Regions from separate parts of the Streptomyces sp. NPDC007875 genome, predicted to be linked through region 1. Evidence: riboswitches for the same ligand, from Rfam matches in the RefSeq annotation. Region 1 holds a riboswitch; each other region holds the start of a gene.

Region 1 (6,210 bases):
TGTACGTGCGCAGGATGGTCGGGATTCGGACGTTGACGCTCATGCGAGACCAGCCTCTCGGAACGAGTCAAGGGTGGGGCGGATGATGGCAGAGGGACCGGTGGTGGGGGCCACCGCGTCGAGGGTCTTGAGGCCGTCGCCGGTGTTGAGCACGACGGTCGTCAGGGACGGGTCGAGCAGACCGTCCTCGATCAGCTTCTTGGTCACGCCGACGGTCACCCCGCCCGCGGTCTCCGCGAAGATCCCCTCGGTGCGGGCGAGCAGCTTGATCGCGTCGACGATCTGCTCGTCGTTCACGTCCTCCACCGCGCCGCCCGTACGGCGGGCGATGTCCAGGACGTACGGGCCGTCCGCGGGGTTGCCGATGGCCAGCGACTTGGCGATGGTCTGCGGCTTCTGCGGCCGGACGACGTCATGGCCGGCCTTGAAGGCGGCGGAGACCGGGGAGCAGCCCTCGGCCTGGGCGCCGAAGATCTTGTAGGGCTTGTCCTCGACCAGACCGATCGCGATCAGCTCCTTCAGCCCCTTGTCGATCTTGGTGAGCTGGGAGCCGGAGGCGATCGGGATGACGATCTGGTCCGGCAGCCGCCAGCCCAGCTGCTCGCAGATCTCGTACGCCAGGGTCTTGGAGCCCTCGCCGTAGTACGGCCGCAGATTGACGTTGACGAAGCCCCAGCCCTCGCCCACCGGGTCGCCGATCAGCTCGCTGCAGAAGCGGTTGACGTCGTCGTAGGTGCCCTCGATGCCGACCAGCTCACCGCCGTAGACCGCGGCCATGACGACCTTGCCCGCCTCCAGGTCGTGCGGGATGAAGACGCAGGAGCGGAAGCCCGCACGGGCGGCCGCGGCGCCGACCGCGCCGGCGAGGTTGCCGGTGGAGGAGCAGGAGAGGGTGGTGAAGCCGAAGGTGCGGGCGGCCTGGACGGCGATGGCGACGACCCGGTCCTTGAAGGAGTGGGTGGGGTTGCCGGAGTCGTCCTTGATGTGCAGCTCACCGGTGACGCCGAGCTCACGGGCGAGGTTGTCGGCCTTCACCAGCTGGGTGAAACCGGGGTGCAGGCTGGGCAGGTCCGCCACGTCCGCGGGGACGGGCAGCAGCGGGGCATAGCGCCAGATGCTGTTCGGACCGGCCTCGATCCGCCGGCGCAGCTCCTCCGGGTCGCCGGCCGGCAGCTCGTACGCGACCTCGAGCGGCCCGAAACAGACCTCACACGCGAAGATCGGGCCCAGATCGAACCGCTCACCGCACTCCCGGCAGGACAATGCGATGGCGGGACCGAAGGCACCGGAGGGGTCGGAGGCGGAGGAAGTGGTTGAGCTTTCTACTGACTGCACAGCCATGGATGGCGAGGCCCTTTCTCCTCATCTTCCTCGCGACGCATTTCGCCACGAGACGGAATTGGCACCTTCCCGAGCTGGGAGCCTCGCTGCGGAATGCGAGATCAGCTGGAGGGTTGCCGGGGCTTCAACGGGCCGTTCCCTCTGCCCCTCTGGATGAGCGGTATGGCACCGGGCGGACCCGGGCGTTTGTGAGCACGGCATCATCACGGGCTTCCTCGGTAAACACCGAGGTCGACCCCGACATACGACGGCCATGTGCGTTGTTCAAGACTGTAACCGAAGGCCCGGATGGTTGAGCTAGCCGTCCGAAGCGCGAGATGGATCACAGCGACCACGGCAGGGAGAGACACAGGTGCTGGATGAGGTGGAGCGCTGGCTGAAGCACCGCTCCTGGTCGGCCGACGACCGGCCGCTGGACCGCCTGCTGGACGCGAAGCGGGGCTCGGCGACGACCCTGAGCGTGGTCCTGCCCGCCCTGAACGAGGAGGCCACGGTCGGCGAGATCGCCGCGACGATCCGCCGGGAGCTGATGAGCGAGGCGGCGCCGCTGGTGGACGAGCTGGTGGTGCTGGACTCCGGCTCGACGGACCGCACCGCCGAGGTCGCCGCGGCGGCGGGCGCCACCGTCGTCCCCCGCGACTCGCTGCTGCCCCGGCTGCCCGCGCTGCCCGGCAAGGGCGAGGTGCTGTGGCGGTCCCTGCTGGCCACGAGCGGCGACATCATCTGCTTCATCGACGCCGACCTGCGGGAATTCGATCCGCGCTTTGTCTCGGGGATCGTCGGTCCGCTGCTGACCGACCCCACGCTGCAGCTGGTGAAGGGCATGTACGACCGCCCGCTCGGCGAGGTGGCGGGCCAGGGCGGCCGGGTCACCGAGCTGGTCGCCCGCCCGCTGCTGAATCTGCACTGGCCCCAGCTGGCCGGATTCGTCCAGCCGCTGGGCGGTGAGTACGCGGCACGCCGCACGCTGCTGGAGCGGCTGCCCTTCCCGGTCGGCTACGGGGTCGAGCTGGGGCTGCTGGTCGACGCGCTGCACACGGTGGGTCTCGACGCACTCGGCCAGGTGGACATCGGGGTGCGCAAACACCGCCACCAGGACGGGCTGGCGCTCGGCCGGATGGCCGCCGCGATCTACCGCACCGCACAGCTGCGGCTGGCCCGGGGCCATTTGGTGCGGCCGCGGCTGACCCAGTTCGACCGGGGCGACAACGGCTTCGAGCCGCGCACCACGGACGTGGACACCGAGGAGCGGCCGCCGATGATCGAGATACCGGAGTACGCGGAGCGGCGCGCGGCGTGATGCGTACACGCGGCGCGGCGTGACCGCCCCGGTGGGGGCATCACGCGATAGCCCCTACGGGCGGAAACAGGCCGCCCCATACCGCCTACGGGGCAAGAAACCGTACGTACGTTTGCGCGGGGTCGTGGCTGGCTAGGCTCGCGATATGGCAGTTCCGCGCACCGCTCCGATCCTGGTCGCGTCCAACCGCGGCCCGGTCTCGTACACCCTGGGCGAGGACGGCTCGCTCACCGCCCGGCGCGGCGGTGGCGGGCTGGTCTCCGGCCTCAGCGCCATCGGAACCGACGCGAACGCGGTGTGGGTGTGCGCGGCGCTCGGGGAGGGTGATCGCGAGGCGGCCCGGCGCGCCGGGGAGAGCCATCTGAACCCCGGTGACACCGGCGGCCAGCAGGTGCGGATGCTCGACATCGCACCGGATGTCTTCGCCGCCGCGTACAACGGCATCGCCAATTCGGTGCTGTGGTTCATCCACCATCTGCTCTACCAGACCCCGGTCGAGCCGGTCTTCGACGCGGAGTTCGCCGACCAGTGGGCGGCCTACGAGACGTATAACGCGGCCTTCGCGGACGCACTCGCCGAGGAGGCGGTGGACGAGGCCGTCGTCCTGGTGCAGGACTACCACCTGGCGCTGGTGCCCGCGATGCTCCGCGAGCGGCGCCCCGATCTGCGGATCGGTCACTTCTCGCACACCCCCTGGGCCCCGCCGGACTACTACCGGCTGCTGCCGGACGACGTCGCGGCGGGTGTGCTGCGCGGCATCCTCGGCGGCGACCGCGCCGCGTTCCTCACCGAGCGCTGGGCCGATGCCTTCGCCGACTGCTGCGCGGCCGTGCTGGGCGCGGAGATCGTCCGGGACGGCGACGGTGACGGTAACGGCGAGGGCGCGGCGACGGCCGTGCGCTTCGAGGGACGGGAGACCCGGCTGGGCGTCCACGGCCTCGGCGCGGACGCGGACTTCCTGCGGCAGCGGTCGCGGCAGGCGGATGTGGACGAACGGCTGACCAGTCTGCGGGCGCAGATCGGGCCGGACCGGAAGTCGATCGTCCGGGTGGATCGCACCGAGCTGTCCAAGAACATCGTGCGCGGGCTGCTGGCCTACCGGCGGCTGCTGGAGACCCACCCCGAGTGGCGGGAGCGCGTGGTGCATGTGGCCTTCGCCTACCCCTCCCGCCAGGACCTCGCGGTCTACCGCGACTACACCGAGCGGGTGCGGCGGATCGCGGATGAGATCAACGCCGAGTACGGCACGGAGGGCTGGACCCCGGTCGCCCTGCATGTGAAGGACGACTTCGCACGGTCGCTGGCCGCCTACCGACTGGCGGACGTGGCGCTGGTCAACCCCATCCGGGACGGGATGAACCTGGTGGCCAAGGAGGTCCCGGTGGTCTCCGAGCGGGGATGTGCGCTGGTGCTGTCGCGGGAGGCGGGGGCATACGCCGAGCTGGGCGACGACGCGCTGGTGGTGAACCCGTACGACGTGGAGGCCACGGCCCGGGCACTGGACGAGGCGCTGCGCATGAGCGACGGCGAGCGCGCGGACCGTACAAAGCGACTCGCCGCCGCCGCGACCGCGCTGCCGCCCCAGGCATGGTTCCTGGCGCAGCTGCGGGCGCTGTAGGGGCGAGGGTTTCGCGGTAACGGGCCTCTGAGCCGCGGACTGACGAGGTGACTGGCCCGGCCCAGGCGGCTCTACGAAGCGTTGGCGCCGCTGACCGCGTCGGCCAGGGACGACAGCAGCTCCACCACACCCGCCGGGCCGTCGACCACCAGGTCGGCCCGCTTGGCGAGTTCGGTCACCTCCGTGCTGCCGCTGCAGACCAGCACCCCCGGCACACCCTCCTCGCGCAGCCGCTCCACCGCCGCGAACGCGGCCAGGTCGCCCAGGTCGTCGCCCGCGTAGAGCACGGCTTCCGCACCCGTCCGCCGTACGTACTCCGTGAGCGCGACGCCCTTGTCCATGCCCGGCGGCCGCAGCTCGAGCACCAGTCGGCCGGGCTCGACGATCAGCCCATGGCGCTCGGCCAGGGCGTGCAGCGGCGCGCGCAGCAGCTCGAACGTGGCCTGCGGGTCCTCGGCACGGCGGGTGTGGACGGCGACGGCGCGGCCCTTGTCCTCGATCCAGGTGCCCTGTGAGGCGCCGTACTCCTCGAGGACGGCGGGGAGTTCGGCCTGGACAGCGGCGACGCCGGGGTGCGGTTCGGGTGCCTGGACCGCGCCGCTCGCAGCGTCCCAGCGCTCGGCGCCGTAGAGACCGAGGACGACGAGCCCGTTCAGCCCCTCGGCCCCGGCGAAGCCGCCGTACCGGACGGCGACCTCGGCCGGACGGCCGGTGATCACCGCGACGGAACGCAGCCGCGGGGCCAGCCGGGAGAGCGCGGGGAGGGCGCCGGGGTGGGCGCGGGCCTGGTCGGGGTCGGGGACGATCTCGGCGAGGGTGCCGTCGAAGTCGAGTCCGACAACGGCGCGGCCGGGCCGTTCGAGGAGGGCGGCGAGGCCCTCGCGGCCGGCGGCGGTGGTAGGTACGGGGAGGGGGTGACTGCCCATAGCGCTGCCCATGACGGTGACCCTACCGGGCCCGGCGACGCCACGGGCTTGGCTCGGGACGTCCCACCGGTGAACGGCCCGGGGAGGTCCCGCCTCAGCGCCGTTCGCGGCGCTCGTCCCTGACCCGCCGCAGCCGGTTGACGGTCACCGGGTCGTGCTCCAGGGCCCTGGGGTCGTCCAACAGCGCGTTCAGCAGCTGGTAGTAGCGGGTCGGGGAGATGCCCAGCCGCTCCCGTATCGCCCGCTCCTTGGCGCCGGGGCCCGGCCAGCCGCGTCGCTCCGCGGCGAGCACGGCCAGGTCGCGGTCGGACAGCCCGTCGCCCGAGCCCGGCTCCCGGCCCTGCCCCTGGTCCTCGGCCGGGCTCTCGACCTGCTCCCGGCCCCCGCCCTCGCCCCCGCCCTCGTCGGCAGGGTCGTCGGAAGGGCCGGGGCCGGGCGTGTCCACTGTCATGCCCCCGCATTCTCCATGGCGTCGGCCTCACGCTGGATCTGGCCCAGCACGCTCGTCGGGTCGCCGCCCTTGCCCACGGTCGAGCCGATCTTCTGCTTGATCAGCTTGCTGACCTCCGCCCAGGAGGTCTTGTCGGCCGGGTAGAACTCGGCGCTCTCCAACTCGTCGAGGAACCGCCACAGCCGCTTGTGCTCACGGTCGCCGAGCATCGTCTGCTCGACGGCGGTGGTCACCGGCAGCAGGTCGTACTCCGTGACGAAGTCCAGCACGTTCTTCTCGGTGTAGACGAAGTCGAGGAACTTCCCGATCTCCGTGCGGTGACCGTTCTGCTTGAAGGCCATCAGCCAGTCGGCGACGCCCATCGTCGACGGGGACTTGCCCCTGCGGCCGGGCAGTGGCGCGGTGCCGTAGCTGATGCCGTGGCCGGACGCCTGCTGCATCAGGGTCGGGTGGCCGTTGAGCATGCCGACCTCACCGCGGGTGAAGGCGTCGAAGGCGTCCTGCCGGTTGGTGCGGGCCGGGGAGCCGGGGCCGGTGAGGTCCGCGCCGACCAGTTCGTCCCGCAGCCATTCGA
Region 2 (6,210 bases), on a different contig from region 1:
GGGGCGGGCAAGCTGTTCGGCCGGGGCGCCGCCCGGCAGGCGCCCCGTACCGCGCTCGCACGGCTGCTGCGCGACGGCGGCCGGGCCGCGCTCGTCCTCCGCGTCCTCGGCGCGGGCGAACTCTTCGTCGCCGCCGCGCTGCTGGCGTCACCCGCCACCGCGCTCCCGGGAGCGGCGGCCGCCGTCCTCGGCGCGGGCTTCCTCGGCTATCTCGGCTACGCCCGCACCGCCGCCCCCGGCGCCTCCTGCGGCTGTACGGCACGGCAGGACGCCCCCCTCACCTGGCGCGCCTTCGCCCGCGCCGCCGCGGTTCTCGCGGGCGGGGTCGCGGCGGCCCTGGCCCAGCAGCCCTGGTGGACCGCGGCGGCCCGCCGTCCGGCCGCGGCGCTGTGTCTGGTCCTGGCCGCGGCGGCGGTTCTGACGGCCCTCTCCGCCGATCCGGACCGCCGCTGGCGGATGCCGCTGCGCCGGCTGCGACTGCGGATCACCGGGCACCCGCTCGCCGCGACCGCGCACCCGCTCGCCGCGACCGGACATCCGCTCGCCGACGCCGGACATCCGCTCGCCGACGCCGGACATCCGCTCACCGCGACCGGAGTCCCGGCGGCGGTCCCGGTCGCCGCGACCGTCGAACTGCTGGAGCGCTCGCGCGCCTGGCAGAGCGCCTCCCGCGTGGTGCGCTCCGCGCTGCTGGACCACTGGGACGACGGCGGCTGGCGCATCCTCCAGTTCGCCGGGGTGCACGGCGGCGGCGCGGCCGCGAGGCCCGTTCTGGTGCTCTTCGCGGTGGACGCCGCGGCCAGCCTGGACACGGTGCGCGAGCCCGCCGTCCGGGTCAGCGTCATCGACGCGGACAGCGGGGCCCCGGTCATGGCCACGGCGTGAGAGGCCGGCGCTCGGCGGGTAATCTGGATCAAACGAAAACTTCCTGGACAAAACGATCGATCCGCGGGGCGTCCAGCGCCGATGGGTGCCGAGGCGTACAAGGCATGGATGGACAAGCCCGACCGACACCCGTACTGACCGACACCCCTGCCGAAGGGGGCCCGTGGCGCGCGCGCCGCCCGGCGCGCGTTCCCGCCTGCCGGGGGCTGAGCCGGTGGCGCCGGTAGGGGAGTGGGTGTATGTCCGAGCATCGGTCCGCGTCCGGCTCCCGGGGGCCCAGGTGGTGGCGGCGGCTGGAGGACGCGTTCCACCGGTCCGCGATCGGACGCGGATGGCGGCGGGGCAGTGATTTCGAGCTGCTGCACCGTGCGATGGGCTTCGCCGCGCTGGGCTTTCTCACCCTGGTACCCCTGCTGATCGTGGTCGCCGCGGCTGATCCGGTGGACCGGCTCGGATTCGCCCAGTGGCTGGCCGAGGGCCTCGGGCTCTCCTCGACCTCGCGGGACGAGGTGCAGGAGCTGTTCGCCCCGCCCAAGCAGGCGCTGGAGTCCACCACCGCCTTCGGTCTGGCCACGCTGGCCGTCTTCAGCCTGCGCTTCGGCGCGGTGCTGCAGGTCGGCTACGAGAAGGTGTGGGAGCTTCCGGCCGGCCGCTGGCACACCGCCTGGCGCCATCTGGTGTGGTTCGTGGTGCTGATCTGCTATCTGCTGCTCTCCGCCCATCTGGAGCCCGGCATCTCGCGGGTGCTGGTGGCGGTGCTGGGCACGGTGCTGTTCTTCTGGTGGTCGCAGCGGCTGCTGCTGGGCGGGCGGATCAGCTGGGGCGCCCTGCTGCCCGGCGCGCTGGCCACCGGCGTCGGGCTGCTGGGGCTGCGGGTCTTCTCCCAGCTGGTGTTCTCCCCGCTGATCGCCTCCAACGCCGTCTCCTACGGTCCGGTCGGCACCGTCCTGGTCGTCCAGTCCTGGCTGGTCGGCGTCGGATACGTGGTCTTCGGCGGCGCGCTGCTGGGCCGGGTGCTGTACGAGGAGTATCTGCGGATGGTGGCCTGGCGCCGCAAGCGGCGGCGCGACCGGGCCAAGGCGGCCCCACCGGCGGACTGACACACCGGCCGACGGTCATGCGGGCGCGGCCGCGACCATGATGCGACGCGTTCCCGCCGGCGGCCGCTTCCATGATCGTCAGGCCCGGGGCCGGACCCGAAACGCCGTCGCCCCAGGCCGGGCTCGGCTGGCATGCTGGCGGTGTGAACGGACCCGAGATCCACCTCAGCCTCGCCCCTGAACTGCGGTTCTTCGCCGTCCCGGAGCGGCGCCGCCCCTGGACGGCCGTGGTCACCGACGGCGCCTCCACCCTCGGCCATGTCGTCGAGTCGCTCGGGGTCCCGCTCACCGAGGTCGGCCGACTGGTGGTGAACGGCGAGGAGACCGCCGTCTCGCATGTGCCGAGCGCGGGGGAGACCGTGGAGGTCCATCCGGTCGTCCGCCCCCAGCGGGTGCCGGGCGCGCCGCTGCGCTTTCTGCTCGATGTGCACCTGGGCACGCTCGCGCGCCGGCTGCGGTTGCTGGGCGTGGACGCCGCGTACGAGAGCGAGGACATCGGCGACCCCGAGCTGGCCGCACGCTCCGCCGCCCAGCGCCGGGTGCTGCTCTCCCGCGACCGGGGACTGCTGCGCCGCCGTGAGCTGTGGGCCGGGGCGTATGTCTACAGCGACCGCCCCGATGAGCAACTGCGGGATGTCCTCGGCCGGTTCACCCCGAGCCTGGCGCCCTGGACCCGCTGCACCGCGTGCAACGGCCCGCTGGAGGACGCCGACAAGGAGTCGGTCCGGGAGCTGCTCCAGCACGGCACCCGGCGCACGTACGAGGTCTTCGCCCGCTGCACGGTCTGCGAGCGGGTCTACTGGCGCGGCGCCCACCACGCCCGGCTGGAGGCCATCGTGGCCGGGGCGATGGGCGAGTTCGGCGACGCCCCAGCCGCCCTGTCCTGAGCCGAGCCGCCGGACAGGGCGCCTGGTCCTGGACCCGAGCTCAGGACACGTCGTCCTGGAGGGCCTCCGGAATCGTGGTGTGGAAGGCCGGATGGGCGTGCAGCCGCCGCACATAGGCGCGTAGCTGCCCATGGCGGGAGACCCGCTGGGCCGCGTCGGCGTCCAGGCGGAGCCGGTGCTCGGTGTCGAGCTGGACGAGGGCCACCCACAGGTCCACATCGGCGGCGGTCAGCTCGTCGCCCAGCGCGTACGGCGCGGCCGCCAGCCTGCGGTCGAGCCGGCCGAGGGCGGTCAGCAGCCGCTCCAGCGCCGCCTCCCGGCACTGCGCCTCGTGCGCCGTCCCGGCCTGCCGTGCGGCGTGGGTGATGTCGTCGTCGAGGAGTTCCCGGAGGGCGTCGATGTCCGCGGCGCGGGGCGCCGGGCGCAGCCGGGGACGTCCGGTTCCGCCGTGGTCGCTCAGATGGCCGGCGAGGTCGCGCAGGATGTCGGGCGTGTGATTGCTGACGACACGTCCGGTCCAGCCGTCACACAGCGCGGGCGCGTCCACCGGTCCGCCGTAGCGGTGCCAGGTGGCCTCGTAGGCCCCGCGCAGCGCGGCGAACGCCTCGGGAGTGTCGTCCGGGAGGCCGACGAGGGCGGTGGCGACGGTGTCCCGCAGCCCGAGCAGTTCGAGGGTGATGGAGACGCGCAGCGAGAGCGGACAGCTCGCGGAGAGATAGAGCCGATAGCGATGCGGCACCGGATAGAAGCCACCGGCGAGGTCGACGCCGATGCGGCTGCGGAACCGGTGCGGCGCGGCCGGCGAGGCGATCCGGGGGCGGGGTGAGCAGGGGTCGGGGTCGAGAAGAGCGGCAGGACCTGAACTGACCGGAAACGTCTCGGACATGGCTCTCCAAGGCAAGGACGGAGCCCCGGCCCGCCGGTCTGGGCGGCGCCGATGGCGCAACGGAAGGGAAGCCCGCGCGGGGCGTTCGCCGGGACGGTGCCGGGACACACCCGACCCCGGCACGCTGGGCCGCGCTCGGTGACCGCGTCGATTCAGACGGCTGGACTGGCGGCGCTGCAGATGCGCAGCAGGTCGATGTGCAGACGTCTGGTCAGGAGGTGGAGACGGCGGAGCGGGGACCACGGCCGGGGACGCCGACGGGCGCCGCCCCCGTCGCTGTCGGTCCTGGGCATCTCACCGATCCCATCATCGGGGGCTCGCGAGGCAGCGAGACCGCGCTTGTCCCGTCCACGCCGACGGAACCTGGTCGTCACCCGGGGGCACCCCGTCGCGGGACAAGGGTTGCCTGTCAGCGAGCCGGGGCCGATGACCCACCCGAGCGGGGATTCCGCACGGTGGGCGCTGACAATCGTGACCGTCCCTGACAGTGTCGTCGCGCTCCGCGAGGGCGTCAACCCATGCCGAAGTGGCCAACGCGGGCCGACGGCACGGTGGATGCCGCTCAGAGGAACGGCCGCCGCGCGCCGCCGATGGCCCGCTCGATGAGGACCATGGCCGCGTCGTCCGCCAGTCGTCCCTCGGCATGCCGGACCAGGGCGTGACGCAGCCGGTCCAGATACTCGCCCGGGGTGGCGCCGTCCAGCGTCTCCATGGTCCGGTGCAGCGGAAAGAACTCGTTGTAGTGGTTGCGGGCCTCGACCACGCCGTCGGTGTGCAGCAACAGCCGGTCACCGGGCAGGAACGGAAAGGTCTCGACGCGGATCGGGGGAGGGCTGAGGAACTCCTCCAGGCCGAGCGGCGGCAGCGGGCGCGCCGGGTCCAGGGAGCGCACCTTGCGCTCGCGCATCACCAGCGGCGGCGGATGGCCGCGGTTGATCAGCTCGACCAGCGACTCGTCCGACACCTGGGCGAGGAGGACGGTGACGAACTGCTCCTCCAGCTCCTGCGGGTCCTGGAGCTGGGAGCGGTCCAGCAGTTCGTACTCGCGCGCCAGCGCGGCCGCACAGCGGTGCATCACCTCGGCCAGGTCCTGCTCGTAGTGCACCGCCTCCCGGAAGGCGCCCACCACGGCCGCGGCGGACCGCACGGCGGCCAGCCCCTTTCCCCGCACATCGCCGACGATCAGCCGCACTCCGTAGCGGGTGCACATCGCCTCGTAGAGGTCCCCGCCGATCTGCGCTCCGCGCTCGGCCGCCATATAGACGCTGGCGGTGTTCACGGCACCGATCCGGGCGGGCAGCGGCCGCAGCACCACGTTCTGGGACACCTCGGCGATCCGGCGGATATGGGCCAGCTCCCGGTCCCGGCGCACCCGCACCGCGCTGGTCGCCACGCTCGCGAGCGCCACCACCAGCAGGGCCAGCAGATTCGCGTACACCATCTCGGTGCCCCAGGCGGCGTTGCGGGTGGCGGTGATCGCGCTGACCGCCATGGCCAGCAGCGCCACCCCGCCGGTGCCGAACGGCCCCATGGTCACCGCCGCCAGCGCCGGCGCCGGGGAGAGCAGGGGGCCGGTGTAGAGGGTGTGCGCGGGGGAGAGCTCGATGCTGAGCACCGCCGCCAGGACCAGGAACGGCAGACACCGTGTGACCGCGAACAGCCTATGGCTGCGACCGCTCGCCCCCGGGGCGAAGCGTATGAATCGCATAATTTGGACTTTATCTGATGAAAGCCGCCCAAGGAGTGGTTCTCCTTGACGCGCGACGGAGCCCCCGGGCGTAGCCTGACGCTATGCCCGAGCTACCGGATGTCGAGGGGTTCCGGCGAACGCTCGCCTCCTGCGCCCAGGGCCACCGCGTCGAGCGGGCGGAGGTGGCCGATGCGGGTGTGCTGCACGGGGTGACCGCGCAGCGGCTGAAGCGCGATCTCAAGGGCCGCCGCTTCGCCGCACCGCGCCGCCACGGCAAGTGGCTGATCGCCCCCACCGACGGGCCCACGGTCGTGCTGCACTTCGGCATGACCGGGCGGCTGGTCTGCGCGGCGGACTCCGAACCGGCCGGCCGGTTCGAGCGCGTCGCCTTCGACCTCGACGACGGCCACCGCCTCGGCTACGAGGACCAGCGCAAACTCCAGGGCATCTGGCTCGCCGCCACCGACGCCGACGTCGACCGGATCCTCGGCGATCAGGGCCCGGACGCGCTCTCCCTGAGCCGGGCCGATCTCGACCGGCTGCTGGCGGGGCGGCGCGGACGCCTCAAGGCCACCCTGACCGACCAGGCCGTGATCGCCGGGCTCGGCAACCTGCTCGGCGACGAGATCCTTTGGCGGGCCCGGATCCATCCGCAGCGGCCGGCCAATGCGCTGACCGACGACGAACACGAACGGCTCCACACCGCCATACGCGAGGTGCTGCGCGCCTCGGTGCGGGCGGGGCGGGTGCCGGACGACCCGG
Region 3 (6,210 bases), on a different contig from region 1:
TGGTCGGCACCTACATCTCGATGTTCGTCTTCGGCGGCGAGTTCCCCGGGATGGACCTCATCCCGAGGCTCTATCCGGTCCACGTCCTGCTGCTGCCGGGCATCATGCTCGGCCTGCTGGTGGCGCACCTGATCCTGGTCTTCTACCACAAGCACACGCAGTACCCCGGGGCCGGAAAGACCGAGAAGAACGTCGTGGGCATGCCCCTGCTGCCGGTCTACATGGCCAAGGCGGGCGGCTTCTTCTTCCTGGTCTTCGGTGTGATCGCGGTCCTCTCCGCGGTCGCGACCATCAACCCGGTGTGGACCATCGGTCCCTACCGGCCCGACCAGGTGTCCACCGGCGCCCAGCCCGACTGGTACATGGGCTTCGCCGAGGGTCTGGTCCGCGTGATGCCCGGCTGGGAGATCACCGCCTGGGGCCACACGCTCGTCCTGGGCGTGTTCATCCCGATCGTGCTCTTCCCGCTGGTCCTCTTCGCGATCGGGCTCTACCCGTTCATCGAGTCCTGGATCACCGGCGACAAGCGTGAGCACCACATCCTGGACCGCCCGCGCAACGCCCCGACCCGTACGGCCTTCGGTGTCGCCTGGCTGACCGCGTACTTCGTGATGCTGATCGGTGGCGGTAACGACCTGTGGGCCACCCACTTCCACCTGTCGATCAACTCGATCACGTGGTTCGTGCGGATCGGCTTCTTCGTCGGCCCGGTCCTGGCGTTCATCGCCACCAAGCGGATCTGCCTCGGCCTCCAGCGGCGCGACCGCGACAAGGTGCTGCACGGCCGTGAGACCGGCATCATCAAGCGGCTGCCGCACGGTGAGTTCGTCGAGGTCCACGAGCCGCTCGCGCAGGAGCAGCTGCACATGCTGACCCAGCACGAGCAGCCCGAGCCCTACGAGATCGGCCCCGAGACCGACGAGAACGGGGTCAAGCGGAAGGTGACGCCCGCGCAGCGGATCCGTTCGAAGCTCTCCAAGGGCTACTACGGCGAGGACAACGTCATTCCGAAGCCGACCCGCGAGGAGTACCACGAGATCACCAGCGGCCACGGCCACCACTGATCTCCGCCGTACCGCTCTCGCACGTCAGCTGACGCCACAGACCAGGGCCCCGGCCCGGACCACACGGTCCGGCCGGGGCCCTGGTCGTGCTGCCGATAGGCTGGCGGCGGGCCGCTGACGTGCGCGGCCCCTTCCCTGCCCACCCCCACGGATCCAGGAGCGGACCATGGACGTTGTGACCCCCGCCGGAGGCGACAGCACCGCGACGGCCCGCACCTGGCCGGACGTACTGACCTCGCTGATCGCCGGCCGGGACCTCGATGCCGACGACACCGCCTGGGCCATGGACCGGATCATGCGGGGCGAGGCCACCGACGCCCAGATCGCCGGTTTCGCGATCGCGCTGCGCTCCAAGGGCGAGACGGTCTCCGAAGTGGCCGGTCTGGTGCGGGCCATGTACGAGCACGCCAAGGTGATCGAGGTGCCCGGGGAGACGGTGGACATCGTCGGCACCGGCGGCGACCGCGCCAAGACCGTCAATATCTCCACCATGTCCGCGCTGGTCGTCGCCGGTACCGGCGCGCGGGTCGTCAAGCACGGCAACCGCGCCTCGTCCTCCGCCAGCGGCGCCTCCGACGTGCTGGAGAAGCTCGGCGTCAACCTGGACATCACCCCGGAGCGGGTGGTGGAGGTCGCGGAGGAGGCGGGGATCACCTTCTGCTTCGCGGTGAAGTTCCACCCGTCGCTGCGGCATGTCGCCTCGGCCCGCCGCGAGCTGGGCGTCGCCACTCCGTTCAACCTGCTCGGCCCGCTGACCAACCCGGCGCGGGTGAAGTGCCAGGCGACCGGCGTCGCCGACGCCCGGATGGCGCCCATCATCGCCGGGGTGCTGGCCGAGCGGGGCTCCTCCGCGCTGGTCGTCCGCGGCGACGACGGGCTGGACGAGCTCACCGTGACCACGACCTCCCAGGTGTGGGAGGTCCGGGGCGGCGCCGTGCGCCAGGAGACCCTCGACCCCCGCGACGTGGGCATCGAGCGGGCCCCCGTGGAGGCCCTGCGCGGCGCGGACGCCTCGTACAACGCCGATGTGGCGCGGCGGCTGCTGGCGGGCGAGCAGGGCCCGGTCCGGGACGCGGTACTGCTGAACTCGGCGGCGGCGCTGGTGGCGCTCGAGCCGGAGCCGGGGGACAAGCCCCTGGCGGAGCGGATCGCGGCGGGTGTCGCGCGGGCCGCCGAGTCGATCGACTCGGGCGCGGCGCGCGACGTCCTGGAGCGGTGGGTACGGGCCACTCACGCATAGGCGTTGCCCTTACGGCGCCCATGTTCTGTCCGTGCCCTGTCCGGGATGCGGACAGGGCATGGGCGCCGCCGTCCGGCATGGCATACTCCTGACCAGGTCACGAGTGACAGCGACTACGGCCCCGGCCCGCTGTCCGGCAACCCTCCGTCCGTGGCGGGGTGCCCCGGGTGATGACCAGGCCGCCTGGCAGCGAGGCCGGCGGCAAGCGCGGACCCCTCGCACTAGGGGTCCTGGTGGTCGAGGGAGTTCTTCCGTGATGCAGCGAATGCGCTAGGGCCGAGCGGCCCGTTTCCCCTCTTGTGCTCCGCGCGGTATGGCCGTGCGTCGAGCGACTTTCCGCGCCCTGACGGTCGGCTCACCGCCGTCTTTGTGCGCGTCACGCATTCTCACGCCTTTGATCCTCCCGGGAGACTTCGCCATGTCCGCGCGCCCTTCTGCCGCCGCCTCCGTCTCTGCCGATTCCGCCGCCTCCGCCGATTCCTCCGTCGCCGCCCGTGGGCCGCTGCCCGTGCTGGGCAGCGATGTCCTGGTGCCCCTGGTCACCGGGGGCGAGGTGACCTACGCGGCGCTCGACTACGCCGCCAGCGCCCCCGCGCTGCGGCGGGTCTGGGACGACATCGCCGCGTACGCCCCGTACTACGGCAGCGTGCACCGCGGGGCGGGCTACCTCTCGCAGCTGTCCACCGACCTCTTCGAGAACAGCCGTAAGGACGTCGCCGCCTTCCTCGGCTGCCGCGAGGACGACCAGGTCGTCTTCACCCGCTCCACCACCGATTCGCTCAACCTCCTGGCCGCCGTGGCGCCGCGGGGCACCGAGGTCTTCGTCTTCGAGACCGAGCACCACGCCTCGCTGCTGCCCTGGGAGCAGCGGAAGGACGTCACCGTCCGCTACCTCAGCGCCCCGCGCTCCCCGCGGCAGGCAGTGGAGACGCTGGAGAAGGCGCTCGCCGGGCGCGCCGAGGGCCCGGCGCTGGTCTGTGTGACCGGCGCGTCCAATGTGACCGGTGAGCTGTGGCCGGTGCGGGAGCTGGCCGCGGCCGCGCACGCACACGGCGCCCGTATCGTCCTGGACGCCGCGCAGCTGGCCCCGCACCACCCGGTGGACATCGCGGAGGCCGACGTCGACTGGGTGGCCTTCTCCGGGCACAAGCTGTACGCGCCCTTCGGCGCCGGTGTGCTGGCCGGTCGGGCGGACTGGCTGCGGGAGGCCCGGCCGTATCTGGCGGGTGGTGGCGCCAGCCGTAAGGTGACGCGCAGGGACGACGGCGGTCTCGACGTCGAGTGGCACACCACCGCCGCCCGGCACGAGGCGGGCTCGCCGAACGTCATCGGCGTCTACGCGATCGCGTCGGCGTGCAGGGCGCTGTCCGAGGCCGGTTTCGAGGGCCTGGTCGCCCGTGAGCGGGAGCTGATCGAGAAGGTGCGGACGGGGCTGGCCGAGGTGCCCGAGGTGCGGGTGCTCTCGCTGTTCGGCGACGACGCCCCCCGGGTCGCAGTGCTGTCGTTCGTGGTGGAGGGCTGGAACAGCTCCCACTTCGCGGCGGCGCTCTCCGCGGAGTACGGCATCGGCGTACGCGACGGGCTCTTCTGCGCGCATCCGCTGGTCCGCACCCTGCTGGACAGCGAGCCCGACGAGCCGGGCGAATGCGGTGCGCCGGAGGCCGCGCCGGGGGAGCGCTCGCTGAACGCGATCCGGGTCAGCTTCGGGGCGGGCACCCCGGACGAGCATGTCGAGCGGTTCGTCGGCGCCGTGAAGGAGCTGGTGCGTGAGGGGGCCCGGTGGAGCTACCGCACCGAGGACGGCCGCTGCGTCCCGGACCGCGGCTGAGCCCCTGTGCCCCGGGGACGCCGGGGGCTGAGGGAGCGAGCCGCTGGGCTCCGGGGGTCGGAGGGCTGAGGGAGCCCTGGGCCCCGGGGGGTGCCGGGGCCGCGGGGCCGGGGGTGTGGCGCTAGCCGTCCAGACCGATCGCGAACGCCGCCTCGAGGTCGTGCTGCGAGTACGTCCGGAAGGCGATGTGCGTCTCGGTCGAGGCCACCCCCGGCAGCTTGCTGATCTGCCCCGTGATGATGTCCGCGAGGTCGTCGTGCCGGGCCACCCGCACCATCGCGATCAGATCGTGCGCGCCGGTGACCGAGTAGACCTCGCTCACGTTCTCCAGCGCGGCGATCTTCTCGGCGGTCTCCGGAATCCGGTCCACGCTGGTCTTGATGAGCACGATCGAAGTGATCACGGCTGGCTTTCTCCCTCACTGGCCCTGGCTGCGCCGCCCACTCTAGTCGTCCTCCCGAACCGCCCCCACGCGTAGAGAAAGCCGAGCGTGAAGCCCACGAGATGGGCGAGATAGGCGACACCGGGGCGGTCGTCGGCCTGCCGGGCGGCCAGCCACTGGAGGGCCACCCAGAAGATCAGCACCGCCCAGGCCGGAAAGCGCAGCGGCAGAAAGAACAGAAACGGAAAGAGACTGGTCACCCTGGCCCGGGGAAACAGCCACAAGAAGGCGCCGAGCACCCCGGAAATGGACCCGGAGGCGCCCACCAGGGTCTGGGCGGAGTCGGCGTGCGCGGCGGCGTAGCCGAGCAGCGCCAGATAGCCGGTGACGAGGTAGAAGACGGCGAACTGGACTCGTCCCATCCGCTCCTCGGTCATCGCCCCGAAGACGTAGAGAAACAGCATGTTGCCGAGCAGATGCAGCCAGTTTCCGTGCACGAACAGCGCGGTCAGCGGGGCGAGCGGCTGGTCGGGGGCGCCGCTCCACAGGGCGCTGGGCACCACTCCCCAGCGCTCGAAGTACGTGGACTGGGCCTCCACCAGCCGCCCGCCCGTGCCATAGCCGGGGTTGAGCCCCGAGGCCGGTCCGATGACGAAGAGCAGGCAGCAGCTCACGATCAGGCCGTATGTCACCCACGGGCGGCCGGGCCCCGCCATCCAGGGGCGGCCGCGCCCCGACGACGTCTCGATCATGGTCAGATCATTCCGTACCGGGCGCAACCTCCACAGAGTGCCTCGCCGCGCTCCCGTCGGGGCGCGGGCGGGACGGGCCCGGCGCGGGGCAAGGCTCAGGCCGTAGGGTTACAGGACGCCGCCGACGAGCCGAGAAGCGAGGACCCGCAATCATGGCCGTGCCCCTGCCGACCGACCGGACCCGCTGGCGTTGCACACTGTGCGGCAACCTCACCCGGTTCGATGTGACCCGCTCGACCAGAGCCGTGGAGTATGTGCATCTCGACTTGGCCGGGGAACCCAGTGTCGAGGAACGCGAGGTGCTCAGTGAGACCATTGAGTCAGTGCGCTGTCGCTGGTGCAACGCGGTCGACCAGGTAGAACTCGTGGACCGTCCGAGTACCGGCCTGAGCGCCTGAGAACGGAGCGATGACAGGTGGTGGAGCGGACCGGCGACCCCGGGGCGGCCGGTGACGCCGAGGGCGTCACCGAGGCGCTGGACCGCCCGCTGCCGGAAGGGGTGCGGCGGCGGGTGGTGGCGCTGGTCGCGGACGCCTTCGGCGGGCTGACGGTCACCGAGCTGCCCACCCAGCTGCGGCAGTACGCCCGTTTCACCCCGACCCGCCGCGCCAAGTTCGCGGGCAACGCGATGGCCGCCGCGGTGGAGAGCGACCCCGTCTTCCGGCAGCGGATCGCGGGACGGCTGCGGGAGACCCAGCGGGAGCTGGCCGAGGCCATCGAGGGCGGCTCGCCGCCCGCCGCGGCCGATCCGGTGGATGTGGCGGCGGTGGCGTATGTGCTGCGGCCGGTGGGCTGGGTCAAGCTGGTCGAGGCGGCGGGCGAGGAAGCCCAGCGGGCCTCCGCCGAGCGGGCCGGCGAGGAGGCGGCGCGCGAGCTGCAGCGGCTGCGCGACGAACTCGCCGAGGCCAAGGCGGCCACCCGGCATGAGACGGACCGGACGCGCA

Evidence for each region. A riboswitch is a leader RNA that binds a small molecule or an ion and turns the genes downstream of it on or off. The one in region 1 is predicted to bind S-adenosylmethionine.
Region 2: linked by a shared signal. The riboswitch ahead of ACFYOY_RS32350 (glutathione S-transferase C-terminal domain-containing protein) and the one ahead of thrC (threonine synthase) in region 1 are both predicted to bind S-adenosylmethionine.
Region 3: linked by a shared signal. The riboswitch ahead of ACFYOY_RS11040 (aminotransferase class V-fold PLP-dependent enzyme) and the one ahead of thrC (threonine synthase) in region 1 are both predicted to bind S-adenosylmethionine.

The regions. Positions count from the first base shown of each region.
Region 1 is NZ_JBIADZ010000006.1:360,181-366,390, reverse strand. It holds gene ACFYOY_RS16145 (MoaD/ThiS family protein) at 1-43, opposite strand, end outside; gene thrC (threonine synthase) at 40-1,341, opposite strand; SAM riboswitch class I at 1,360-1,501, opposite strand; gene ACFYOY_RS16135 (glucosyl-3-phosphoglycerate synthase) at 1,694-2,641, shown strand; gene ACFYOY_RS16130 (trehalose-6-phosphate synthase) at 2,787-4,259, shown strand; gene otsB (trehalose-phosphatase) at 4,331-5,185, opposite strand; gene ACFYOY_RS16120 (DUF3263 domain-containing protein) at 5,280-5,636, opposite strand; gene ACFYOY_RS16115 (extracellular solute-binding protein) at 5,633-6,210, opposite strand, start outside.
Region 2 is NZ_JBIADZ010000019.1:68,316-74,525, forward strand. It holds gene ACFYOY_RS32335 (MauE/DoxX family redox-associated membrane protein) at 1-885, shown strand, start outside; gene ACFYOY_RS32340 (ribonuclease BN) at 1,125-1,985, shown strand; gene ACFYOY_RS32345 (Mut7-C RNAse domain-containing protein) at 2,129-2,872, shown strand; gene ACFYOY_RS32350 (glutathione S-transferase C-terminal domain-containing protein) at 2,913-3,758, opposite strand; SAM riboswitch class IV at 4,089-4,235, opposite strand; gene ACFYOY_RS32355 (PP2C family protein-serine/threonine phosphatase) at 4,321-5,466, opposite strand; gene ACFYOY_RS32360 (Fpg/Nei family DNA glycosylase) at 5,550-6,210, shown strand, end outside.
Region 3 is NZ_JBIADZ010000004.1:372,620-378,829, reverse strand. It holds gene ACFYOY_RS11050 (ubiquinol-cytochrome c reductase cytochrome b subunit) at 1-1,064, shown strand, start outside; gene trpD (anthranilate phosphoribosyltransferase) at 1,231-2,304, shown strand; SAM riboswitch class IV at 2,400-2,518, shown strand; gene ACFYOY_RS11040 (aminotransferase class V-fold PLP-dependent enzyme) at 2,723-4,132, shown strand; gene ACFYOY_RS11035 (Lrp/AsnC family transcriptional regulator) at 4,254-4,535, opposite strand; gene ACFYOY_RS11030 (rhomboid family intramembrane serine protease) at 4,532-5,266, opposite strand; gene ACFYOY_RS11025 (hypothetical protein) at 5,419-5,664, shown strand; gene ACFYOY_RS11020 (NYN domain-containing protein) at 5,682-6,210, shown strand, end outside.